Regions from separate parts of the Pseudoalteromonas sp. ASV78 genome, predicted to be linked through region 3. Evidence: predicted binding sites of a transcription regulator. Region 3 holds the regulator's gene; each other region holds the start of a gene.
What was found. Region 3 encodes LexA, which represses DNA repair genes until DNA is damaged. Its sites were predicted from a motif close to TACTGTATNNNNATACAGTA; they were not measured.
Positions count from the first base shown of each region.

Region 1: the regulator LexA is predicted to act here: its motif matches at 2,507-2,526, upstream of ACMVDV_RS02215 (SulA-like leucine-rich domain-containing protein).
Region 2: the regulator LexA is predicted to act here: its motif matches at 1,263-1,282, upstream of ACMVDV_RS03290 (LexA family protein).

Region 1 covers NZ_JBLOPA010000001.1:489,218-493,519, reverse strand. Annotated here, with positions in the region: gene ACMVDV_RS02230 (hypothetical protein) at 1-412, shown strand, start outside; gene ACMVDV_RS02225 (NCS2 family permease) at 449-1,741, opposite strand; gene ACMVDV_RS02220 (tetratricopeptide repeat protein) at 1,869-2,324, shown strand; gene ACMVDV_RS02215 (SulA-like leucine-rich domain-containing protein) at 2,550-2,984, shown strand; gene ACMVDV_RS02210 (YchJ family protein) at 3,023-3,502, shown strand.
Region 2 covers NZ_JBLOPA010000001.1:743,586-747,887, forward strand. Annotated here, with positions in the region: gene ACMVDV_RS03285 (S66 family peptidase) at 1-908, shown strand, start outside; gene ACMVDV_RS03290 (LexA family protein) at 1,301-1,711, shown strand; gene ACMVDV_RS03295 (hypothetical protein) at 1,883-2,347, shown strand; gene ACMVDV_RS03300 (protein kinase domain-containing protein) at 2,347-2,616, shown strand; partial or broken gene ACMVDV_RS03305 (protein kinase domain-containing protein) at 2,627-3,376, shown strand; gene ACMVDV_RS03310 (hypothetical protein) at 3,561-4,034, shown strand; gene ACMVDV_RS03315 (hypothetical protein) at 4,068-4,280, opposite strand.
Region 3 covers NZ_JBLOPA010000001.1:3,258,465-3,262,766, forward strand. Annotated here, with positions in the region: gene ACMVDV_RS14765 (hypothetical protein) at 1-6, shown strand, start outside; gene ACMVDV_RS14770 (PaaI family thioesterase) at 3-446, opposite strand; gene ACMVDV_RS14775 (hypothetical protein) at 568-1,362, shown strand; gene lexA (transcriptional repressor LexA) at 1,437-2,054, shown strand; gene coxB (cytochrome c oxidase subunit II) at 2,479-3,621, shown strand; gene ctaD (cytochrome c oxidase subunit I) at 3,622-4,302, shown strand, end outside.

The DNA.
Region 1 (4,302 bases), 2.8 Mb from region 3:
TAACGACAAACAATTGATATCACTGATCCAAGCTATTAAAAAATTACGCGCAGTGCTTCGCTCTGAGCATGGTAAAGGTAAAGTTGATAGCCAGATTTTTGTTGCTGAAGATAAGCGTTTAGAAAAACTGCAATTAAGAATTAACATAGAAAGCCAAATTAAACGGGGTATCTCCGCTCGCTCAGCCAACATGGTGGGTTCAGCACGGCAATACTTTGAAAAAGCCTACGCTACATTATCAGCAGTGGCCTATAGCGACGACTATATCACTGGGAAACGTCAAGAATTAGAGGGTTACTTAGAAGCCATTAGTACTGAATTAAAAGCATCAAATGCAACGGCACTGAAGAAGAAAGCCGAACAAGAACAAGACGATTTAGATGTATTATTTGCACCAAAGAAAAAGTGGTAAGCCACTTTTTCTTTGCATGAGTCGTTAAAAACCGATTTACGATAAAAACGCGAACTTAACCACAAACATCGCCGTCAAGATCCACACACTAATACTCACTTCATCACGTTTGCCACACAATACTTTTACCGCCGTGTACGAGATAAAGCCAAGCGCAATACCATGTGCAATCGAAAACGTCAGTGGCGTCATCAGTAATACAACACTCACTGGGATCGCATCAGTCATATCATCCCAATTTACAAACTTGAGATTCTGTAGCATCAATACCGCAACATATAAGATAGCGCCTGCAGTAGCATATGCTGGCACCATTTTAGCCAGCGGCGCAAAAAACATCATCAGTAAAAAACACAAACCAACAACCACCGCAGTTAAGCCTGTACGACCACCAACAGAAACCCCTGCAACCGATTCAATATAGGACGTTGTTGTAGAAGTACCAAGCACCGAGCCTGCAATGGTTGCTGTGCTATCAGCACTGAGTGCACGACCTAACCGCGGCATATTACCTTTTTCATCAGCAAGGCCCGCTTTTTGCGTTACCGCCACCAAAGTGCCTGATGTATCAAATAAATCAACAAACAAAAATGCAAAAATAACACTGAGCATTGACAACTCAAGTGCCGCAGCAAAATCAAGTTGCATAAAGGTAGGTAGAATTGAAGGTGGCATAGACATCACCCCTTGATACTCAACTAAACCTAAACTTAACGCTATGACAGTAACTAATAAGATACTGATCAGTACGCCACTTTTAAAATCACGATACAACAAAGCTGCAATAACAAAAAAGCTGAAAATTGCCAGCAATGGCCCTGCTGCAGTGATATCACCTAACTGTACTAAGGTGGCAGGGCTTGCCACAATAATACCGGCATTTTTTAGCGCGATTAACGCTAAGAATGCGCCAATCCCCGTGGCTATTGCTTGCTTTAATACCAAAGGGATTGCGTTAATGATCCACTCTCTGACTTTAAACAAACTTAAAAACAAAAAGATACAGCCCGACATAAACACCGCACCTAATGCAGCCTGCCAGGTATAGCCCATGCCAAGTACAACACCATAAGTAAAAAAGGCATTTAACCCCATACCTGGAGCCAGTGCTAACGGGTAATTAGCCCAAAGACCCATAATAAAACAACCAATCGCGGCTGCTATACAGGTTGCAACAAACGCCGCGCCCTGATCCATACCAGCTTCAGCTAACATTGCAGGGTTTACAAAAACAATATAAACCATGGTAATAAAAGTTGTGAGGCCAGCAATACATTCACGGCGCACAGTTGAATTGTGCTCGCTAATTTTAAATAACGCGTCAAGCATAGATGAGTTTCATTTTAGATAAGAATAATTGTGCAATTTTATCATATATTTCAAGAATAGCAGGACATTTTACCTTGTATTAGACTAAACTTACGCGGTAATAGACAACAATAATATATGTGGCACTATGACAGATACCTCGCCAATTGGCTTAGATTTAGAACAACAGCTAGATAACGTGTTATCGTTTATCACTCAACCAAACCGCCCCCCACAGGGTGACGCTAAAGCTGATACACCACAAAGCACGGTGAATAAAGCGCTGTATTATTTAAAAAATGAACAAGCCCCTCTCGCCGCTAAATGGATGCGCCTGGCAGCGATGTCAGGAGATCACCGAGCACAGTTTTATCTCGGGTTATTTTTTATCAAAGGCCAAGGCGTGCCCAGTAGTGTATTTCATGGTGCAGTATGGCTAAGTTTAGCTAGTAGCCAAGACTATGCACCCGCGACTGCAGCTCTGGCAGATCTTCGTAAACATCTCACTACACGTCGTTTTAAAGATGCTCAGTGCTACGCTGCAACACTGTATGAACAGATCCATCAGCAGCAATTTGCGCATCTGATCCCAACTACTGTATAAAAAAATAATAACCACCACTTTATATTGAGTAAAATACCAACAGCATGAAATAATAATTAAGGGATTGATTTTTATTTTAAATTTCAATTTTACTATGTATTAAATCTGCACAGCGAACATTAAAAATTACAAATCGTATAAAAAATTAGCAAAAAACACTTGCACCAAACAACTGTATAAACTACTGTATACACATACTGTATAAACAACCAGTGAGTGAACATTATGTTACAGCCAATTACCGTAAGAACTGTTAAAAGCTACCAACGAGATAACCAAAGCGCATCAGTTAACTTAATTCAAATTGAAGATGAGATCTCAGCAACGTTTGAATTACTAAAGGTATTGCACCATTACAATAATCAAAATGCATGGACATTACTGATTGCACCCGATCATGTACCGAGTAAAGCGTTACTTGATTCATGCTCTATTGATACCAGTAAACTACTAGTGATACGTCAAAAGCATCTTGTGAATTTAGCGTATGTTTTAAACTCAGCATTACATAATGGTAATTTTGCAGCAGTGATCACTTGGACTGACATCGTAAAAGATAATCAAATTGCGGATCTATCGCTAAACTTAGATCAAGCAAGTGCAAAGTTATACTGCTTCACTAAAACCCAACAAAGTACCGATATGGCATTGGCGCAATAAGCTGTTAAAATAACGTTTTTGCATAAAACTAATTTAACATGACTTCACTTACTAACAGTAATTGCTTATGCGGCAGTCAACACAGTTACCAAGACTGCTGCCAAAAGCTGCATTTAGGCACAGAGCAAGCAACCACGGCAGAGCAACTGATGCGCTCTCGCTATGTAGCCTATGCATTAAAAAATGCCAAGTATATTTATCAAACTTATGCCCAAGCAAAACAAGCTGAAAATCCAGTCAAAGAAATCGCTGAGTTTGCTAACAGCTGCCGCTTTATTCAATTAGACGTGATAGATGCAGAGCAACATGAGAGCACTGCTGATGTTGAATTTTGCGTTAGTTATTTTTATCAAAACTTATTTTGCCAGCTGCATGAAAAATCAAATTTTATAAAAGAAGCAGGATTATGGCGCTATTTAGATGGTGAGATTTTCCCTGTTGCTGATCTTAAAATTAACCGTAACGATGAATGTCCATGCGGCAGCGGTAAAAAATATAAAAAGTGCCACAGCGTGTAGATAATTCCCTTGCATACATTGATGCTGCAATAAACTTTCCTGCAGCATGGCACTCTTTAGCTTAGCGAACGACCCACTAACAACCTAAATCGACTCACTGAAGTTGCTATAGCAGTCGTCATCAACGTTATAATTTGTAAGCTGAACGCTCATTTTAAGCGAAAATTAACCAATATAGATTGGTTTTGCATTACTCATTCAACACTTCCTGACAGTAACTAAACTTCGCTTAAATAAACGATTAACAGCTTGATTAAAAATAAATATTTATTTAAGTCACTCGCTGAATACCTACAGAGCACACAAAGCGAATTTAAACGTTAGAGGTTTTTCTAGCACAACTAAATTCAACCCGGTTAGGGTTGTCATCGTCGTGGGAGCTAAATTAATGATCCAAAAGATCTAGATAACGCATTGAGCAAATATGCCCCTTCATAGAGCCTAATAAGATGCTCATTTCATCCACTTAATGTACTTCTCGCTTAAACATAAAGGGAACAAATGTTAATTTAATAACATCGCAAATCAACTACCCTTGAAACAAAATAGTAAATTAAATTGTTATTATTTTTATCACTTAAAACTCTGTACAAAAACAAGACAACAAACTGATTTTAATGAAATTAAATAATTTAATGGCAAATAAAGCAAACCTAAATGATGAAATTAAAACTAAATATTCAGCAATTAGCATTGCGTAAAATAATATTTACCGCAATAATGCCACCGGTAGCACTGCTGTACAAGCATTAAAAACCTTGATTGCGTTAACACTTTTAACAATTAATTTATTTAATTGT
Region 2 (4,302 bases), 2.5 Mb from region 3:
TAGTGGAGGGCGAATGTGTAAGACAACAAAGCAGCCCAGCAAAACAACGCGCCGATGAGCTGATGGCGTTTTTACTTGATGACAGCATCGCGGCAATTATGCCGCCTTGGGGTGGGGAACTTGCCATGGAAGTGCTGCCATACCTGGATTTTAATGCAATTAAACAAGCTCGCCCGAAATGGCTCGTTGGCTTTTCAGACGTTAGTACGCTTGCTTGTGTATTAACCGCACGTTGCGGCTGGGCAACATTACATTGTACCAACTTAATGCAACTGCATCCAAACGAGCAAGATACTCACTGCTTACAAGTATTTAAAACGCTTGAGCTCGAAGCGGGCAGTGAATTTACGCAAACACCCGCGCCGTGTTATCAAGCTGATGCAATTAATTACGCCAAAGTACCTGATGCGCTATTTTCACTCACGCAACCGAGCCAATGGCGTTGTTTAAACGTCAAAGATAGCCGCGAAGTAGAGCTATCTGGGCGGTTATTTGGCGGCTGCTTAGACACCCTTGGTGTATTACTGCCATCATCCTTTGTAGCGCTGGATGAATTTAAAAAGCAATTTGCGCCGCATGGGCTGGTTTTATACTTAGAAAATGCCGAGCTTAATGCCAATGCATTAACGCGGTTTTTAATTGCGCTGAAATTGAATGGTATTTTTAGTGATATAAATGGCCTAATTATTGGCAGAAACGGCGCAAGTAATAACCCAGAGCAACAAAGTGATTATTACCAAGCACTTGAGTTATCCCTTGGTGAATGCTTATTCCCAGTTATTATCGACGCTGATATCGGACATGTCGCACCCAATTTATGTTTAGTGAATGGTGCAACAGTAAAAATGCTCGCGAAGCTTGAAAATAGAGTGGTGTGTAAAGCGCAAATAACAACGTATTTTGGATGATTTATTTAAAACCTGAGCGGAGATTGATTTTTATAGGATTTGGCAGTTAAATGGTCGGTATGGAGAGATTCGAACTCTCGACCCCTGCCACCCCATGATGTGACGCTATATCGAGTTAAGTTATTGTAATTTATACATTATAAATGCAATTAACTGATTTTATATACAGTTAATTTTGCAATTTTTATCATTTTTACAATTCAATAAAATCAAGCGGTTAGGGCGCTTGTTACAAATCGAGTATTTAAGTTATCAGTAAAACTCAATATAAACAACCCATTAGAAAATCTTAATCAAAAGCTTCACTTTCCTTAGCAAGATACTTTACCTTTCCAAACTCGCTCACTAGCTTTATACTGTACAAATAAACAGTGTTTTATTTTGGTGTGTGTATGTTTGTTATTCCTATTTATATTGAGGCGGGTATTACTGGTTTTGAATCGCCGGCAGCGCAATATAAAGAGCTGGGCTTAACTTTGGATGTGCTACTTATTAAGCATCCTGATGCTACCTTTATAGGTTTAGCGTCGGGGCAATCTATGCAGGGAGTAGGGATATTTGATGGCGACTTGTTAATTGTTGATCGTGCTGTTGATGTAAGTACAGGTGATATTGTGGTTGCCACTTACAATGGCTGCTTTGTCTGTAAAATAATCCATAAAGAAAAGCGTTTGTTGATGTCTGCATCAGATGACTATGCACCAGTATATATATCACCTGAAGATGATTTCTGCTTAGAAGGAGTGGTTACCAGAAGTATTAGGCTACATAAGCCTTGTGCAGAGCTTGCATATACCGCCTAAAAATATTGTATTGCAACAGAAATAGTTATACTTTGTGGGAGGCTTGCTTATAAATATTCATGGTTTGTGATTTAGTAACCGTTTGCTAGTATGTAATATTTTGTTCTTGGCTTTAATAAAAAATGAGAGCTATTTCCCTGACAGACTTTCCATCCATTTAAAAGGAATTTTATGAACACTTTAGGAATTAGAGTAGAACCTAAAAAAACAACATTTTCGATTATTAGAACAGATAATGGTAAGCACAAAATAGTAAACATTGAGCTTATTAAAATACCAGCGGCATTAGATTTTCCTGAGAAACTAAAATATATTCGAAATTGTGTTTTAGATATCTTGCGTGAATATGATATTTCAATTGCAGGAATTAGGGTTGCAGAGAGCAATGCTCAAAACTTAGATGTCACAAGGCTGCACATTGAGGGAGTAATTCAAGAAGCATTTTCTAGCAGTAATGTTAAACAATATTTTGTTGGTAGAAAAAACTCAATCGCTTCGAAATTAAATATTAAATGTAAAGAGCTAGAATCTTTTTTCAATGGAGATAAGGGGTTTGAATTGATCGATAACTGGGATATTTGTAAGACAAGGCCAGCAAGAGAGTCGGTTTTGACAGCTATGGGGGCACTAGCTTAATGTTTGCATATCAAAAAGCGCAAGTATCTTTTAAAAAATTAAAAGAAATTGGGCAAGAAGGAAGAAACTCAAAAGTATATCTAGCCCACGATCAAAATTTAGATGCAGAGATTGTTATTAAAGAAATAAAAATAAAAGATGGGTTTTCTTCTAAAGATTACTTCAAAGAAGCACAGGCACTTTATAAAAGTACGCACCCTAATATAGTGCAGATTTGCTATGCATGCGAAGATGACAAAAAAGTATATGTAGCTTCGCCTTTTTTATAGCAATGGCTCTCTAAAAAAGAGGATGGCACATAAGAGGCTTACTGTTAGAGAAATAATTCGATACTCAACGCATTTTTTAAACGGCCTACATAATGTCCATTCAAAAGGATTAATTCATTTTGATATCAAGCCTGATAATGTTCTCATTTCTGATAGAAATGAAGCACTATTGGCCGATTTTGGTCAAGCAAAACCAATGAATATAGAAGGGCTAGCACACCAACCTATGCTATATGCAAAACAACTTCCTCCAGAGTATTTCGGTAATGATAAATTTGTTTTTGACAATAGATTTGATATTTATCAAGCTGGATTAACAATGTATCGTATGTGTGTAGGAGATAAAGAGTTTGATCGGCAGCATAGCAAGTACAAAGCGTGGCCGGAGCTTGGTCGTGCTATCAGAGTCGGCAACTTTCCAGATAGAAAAGCATATCCTTTACATATACCTAAAAAATTAAAAACAGTTATAAATAAATGTTTAAAGCCTAATCCTGGAGATCGTTTTGATTCTCCTGTAGAGATCGTAAACGGACTTGCTGACATTGATGGAACAATTCTCGACTGGGAGTATATTGCTGAAAAAGGAAATAGAATTTGGCGACAAGAAGTTAATGGAATAGTTAAAATGATTGAAGTGTGTAGTCAGGGTACCTCAAAAGCCTACAAGCACAATGCAAAATCTGCTGTAAGAAGAGCGACTGATTTTTGTATCGCTGATATTGAAGATAAAAAGATAGTTGAATTTTTAGAAAAATGAAAAAAGTAAAGGCAAACTCAAAACCTGAACTGTTAAGCAGATCTAAAGTTGTTAGTAAAAGAAGATGTAGCTCGTATTTGGATAAATTGCCAGAAATTAAAGAAGAAATATATGACAATCTCCCAGACTTTAATACAAGTTGTTCAGGCTTCATAGATATGAGCATTCCTAGAAATGGTGAGCTATGAATTTAAAACCAAAACCCCCTAAAAAAATTAATTCAGCAGTAAAAAAGTTAGTTAAAGAATTGGGTATATCAGATAGAAAACCAAAATATTTAAAGTATAAACATAAAAATAACAATTATAAACTTGGGTATTGTTTTAACAATTGTGAAAATGAAATATCCGTTAATGGTGGAGAAGCTGTTTATGGTTGGCTCATCTGGGAGAGTAAGAAACAGCAATTTATTGAAGCCGAATTTCATTGTGTTTTGAAGAAAGATGGTGAACTAATCGATATCACCCCCTGTGATTCTATTATTGAAACTGAGGTTTTATTTATTGAAGACACCAGCAGGGATTCTGGCCGCATGGATTCTAAAAATTGGTACTCTTGGTCTAACTTAAAAATGATCAATGGTAATGTAGTTGAAGAAAGTCGTAAGTTGAGGGTTGAAGAAATCGATGCTATTAATAGTAAGCTTCACTATATCTAAAAGCAAAGCGTAGCAAACTACATTATAAATCCGCTAATTAAGCGGATTTTTATATATTGTAATACCCCTCACACTTCGTTTTATCTTTTCAAGGTTGTCTGATACTACCCATAATATGCCTGCTAGGGTGTCTTTATCCATTGCTTCAAAGTGGTCTTCAATACACAGCGCGTTAATTGCGGCTTCTGCTTGGTAAATGTTTTTATCTAGTTCGTTTTTAAGTTGTAGCGCTTTGTTGTTTTGCATTAGGTATTTCCTGCTGTTTTCG
Region 3 (4,302 bases):
AACTAGCCTTTACGCTCTACAACTGCTGCGGTCATTCTTGATACGCAGCACAGTTCCCCACGACTATTAGTGATTTTTACTTCCCATACAGATGTGCGCTTGCCTAAGTGCAGTGGCCTTGCTATCGCGGTTAATATACCATTACGTGATGCTTTTAAATGATTAGCATTGATCTCTTGGCCAACACAATAAAACTTCGTAAAATCAACTACAAAGTTTGCAGCATAACTAGCCACCGTTTCTGCAAGCACAACATTTGCGCCGCCATGTACCATGCCCATCGGGTTATGATGAGCAGGGATTGCAGGCATGGTTGCTGCTAAATAATCATCGCCTATTTCACTTATTTCAATGCCCATGGTTTTCATTAATGTGCCTTGACCACTTATACCGTCATCAAGTTGTTTACATTGCGCTAGGGTGATCGGTTGATACCAAATACTCATCAGTCTACCTCATTAATTTATTTACTAAATCAGTCTACACTTTTAAACATTTTTCTACAGTTAAGATCATAAAAATAGCTAAAATGTACCTTTATTATGTATTTGTTAATAGGCTTAAAGGATGAAGTTAAACGTACTTGGCTTTAGTGCAATACTGCTTATGAGTGTACTTGCTCAGGCTCCAGTTGTAGCTGCTACACAGCATCAACTGGATATTGGTTTTACCGATCTTGCCGGTTTAGATGAGTCATTTTTAGGCGCGCGTTATCGTTACTTTGCTCAAGATCTTGAGTCTCTAACTGGACCATATGAATTTAAAGCCCACTTAAATCGAGTGAATAACTATGCTGTTGGCGGATTCTCGAATGGTGATTTTAACTATTTAAATATCGATGCTGCCGCTTATGGCCCTGAGGGGTTAGTTATGCAGGCCAGCCTGCAAAGGATCTCCGATGATAACAAAGATTGGCGAGATACCGATTATTTAGTAAGTGCAGCACTTGGTAAGCAGATGAATGAACAGCTGCAACTTGGCTTTAACGCTTATTACAGTCGAGCTGAAAGCTACAATATTAACTGGCAGCAGAACACCGAAAACGTCTCGGTAGAGTGGACTTATGCGCCTTATGTGCGCTGGACTGATATTGATAATAACCAAGGTTGGGATTTAGAGTTAAAACAATTAGCGGGACGTTATCGCTATGTGCAAGGGCGGGCATTTTATTATGTAAATCAGGCATGGTCAGTAGGATTAATTGCCAATATTCGTAATACCGATAACCTCAGTGACAACTATGAACTGCAAACACAATATTGGTTTAATCAACATGTCGCATTAAAATTAGGTTTAGGCTCAGCGCTTGATTCCGGAAGTGGCTTAAATAGTATGAGCTTGTTATTAACGGCGCGATTTTGAGCCAATTTATATTTGCGATTTTCAGATAACTGTATATACTCACAGTTAAATGTACTGTATGGAAAACCAGTTGTATGCGCCCATTAACGAATCGCCAAGCTCAAATTCTCGAACTTATTAAAGTATTTATTAAAGATACCGGTATGCCGCCAACCCGTGCTGAGATTGCGCAAACGCTAGGTTTTAAAAGTGCTAATGCAGCGGAAGAACATTTGAAAGCACTGGCTAAAAAGGGCGTAATTAAAATGAAGCCCGGTGCTAGCCGTGGTATTCAGTTGGTTGAAGAAGAAGAGCCAGAACAACTTGGTTTACCGCTAATTGGTCGGGTAGCTGCTGGTGAGCCAATCTTGGCACAACAGCATGTTGAGAGTCACTGCCAAGTTGACCCATTATTATTTAAACCAGCAGCAGACTTTTTATTACGAGTGCAGGGCATGAGTATGAAAGACATTGGCATTATGGATGGTGATTTACTGGCAGTACACAGCACTCAAGTTGCGGAGAATGGCCAAGTGGTGGTTGCCCGTGTTGATGATGATGTAACAGTAAAGCGCTTTGAAAAAGCAGGTAAAAAAGTTTTTTTGCATGCCGAAAATGATGAATTTGCGCCTATCGAAGTTGATCTTGAGCATGAATCTTTCAATATTGAGGGATTAGCGGTTGGAGTGATCCGTAACGCTGATTGGATGTAAGTTTTTTGTTTACTATTTTGCACCAAATTGGTGAAGTTTGGTGCTTTGATTTTTTTTACCTCTTTAATGGCTAAATTTCATACTTAGCTATGCCCCTCAAGCCCTTGTCAGCTCTACTTATACGTTACTTTTAGCCCACTACTACTCCCCTTCATTACAAAATAACGCGCTGATTTCTAGTTATTATTTATGCACCAAAAGAGAAATTAATTACTCCTAAAACTTGCTAATTGTTCGTTTTTTAACTAATTGGTTAATACACTGTGTTAACACTTGTCTTTAAAAGTTGCGAAGTTTTACGCAAAAGCACTTTCCAGAGGCAGAGTTAATTACCAGTTACAATAAAAAAATAACGAATTGGCGTGAAAAAGCAGTGCCGCCTTTTCGCTTTGCGTCTTGCAATAGCATCAAAAGGAGCCGTCACATGGGTAAACTGAGCTCTACCTTGTGGCTTATATTACTTATGCTTCCGCAGCAATTGTTGGCTAATAGCCAATTTAATATGCGCGAAGGTGTAACCGATATAAGTAATAATGTTTATCAACTGCACATGACTATATTTATTATTTGTTGTGTGATCGGGGTGATTGTATTTGCCGTTATGTTTTGGGCGTTAATACATCACCGAAAATCAAAAGGGGCAATTCCAGCCCAATTCCACGAAAGCACTAAAGTTGAAATACTTTGGACTGCTATTCCATTTGTTATTTTGATTGGTATGGCAATTCCTGCCACAAAAACCTTAATTGCGATGGAAGATGCGAGTAAAGCTGATCTGACCATCAAAATTACTGGTTCACAATGGAAATGGCATTATGAGTATATGGGCGAAGATGTGGCTTTTTACTCTATTTTATCGACTCCGCAAGAACAAATAACTAATCAAGCTGATAAAACGACGACCTACTTACTTGAAGTAGACAAGCCCTTAGTCTTACCGGTTAACAAAAAAGTGCGTTTTTTAATGACTTCAGATGATGTGATCCACTCTTGGTGGGTGCCTGATTTTGCGGTGAAAAAAGATGCTAATCCAGGGTTTATCAATGAAACGTGGACGAAAATTAATGAAGAGGGCATTTACCGCGGGCAATGTGCAGAACTATGCGGCAAAGATCACGGTTTTATGCCCGTGGTTGTGGAAGCTAAATCTGAGCAAGACTTTGCCACATGGCTGGCTGATGCTAAACAAGCGAAGCAAAAAGCGGCCGCCGCGGATGCAGCGTTACTAGATCAAACATTATCGAAAGAAGAGTTAATGACGCTGGGTGAGCAGGTCTACATGGCTAGTTGTGCAGCATGTCATCAACCTACGGGTATGGGGTTACCAGGGGTGTTCCCCGCAGTTAAGGGCAGCCCTGTTGTACTTGGTGATATTAAAGATCATATCGATGTAGTAATACATGGTCGCCCAGGCACTGCGATGCAAGCATTTGCTAAGCAGCTATCAATTAAACAATTAGCAGCGGTTATTACCTATAAACGAAATGCGTGGGGTAACGATACTGGCGATGTTATTCAACCGAGTCAGATTCAAGCTGAGCTTGATGCAACATCGGAGGCTAAATAAATGAGTAGCGTAATAGAACAACACGATAATACAGCTGCACATCATGATGATGGGCATCATCACGGCGCAAAAGGGTTTAAGCGCTGGTTATATACAACCAATCATAAAGATATCGGCAGTTTATATTTAATCTTCTCGCTCACTATGTTTTTAATAGGTGGCGCCATGGCTATGGTGATCCGAGCTGAATTATTCCAGCCAGGACTGCAGTTAGTCGACCCGCACTTTTTTAATCAAATGACCACAGTACATGGTTTGATCATGGTATTTGGTGCGGTTATGCCTGCCTTTACAGGACTGGCAAACTGGATGGTGCCCTTAATGATTGGCGCGCCAGACATGGCACTGCCACGGATGAACAACTGGAGTTTTTGGATTTTACCGTTCGCGTTTTTAATTCTATTAGCGTCATTGTTTATGCCTGGCGGCGGGCCTGCATTTGGTTGGACTTTTTATGCACCGCTCTCCACCACTTACAGTAATGATAACACTGCGTTATTTGTGTTTGCCGTGCACATTATGGGTATCAGCTCAATTATGGGCGCAATTAATGTCATTGTGACCATAGTGAATATGCGCGCACCAGGGATGACCTGGATGAAACTCCCGCTATTTGTTTGGACTTGGCTAATCACCGCATTTTTACTAATAGCAGTTATGCCAGTATTAGCTGGTGCTGTG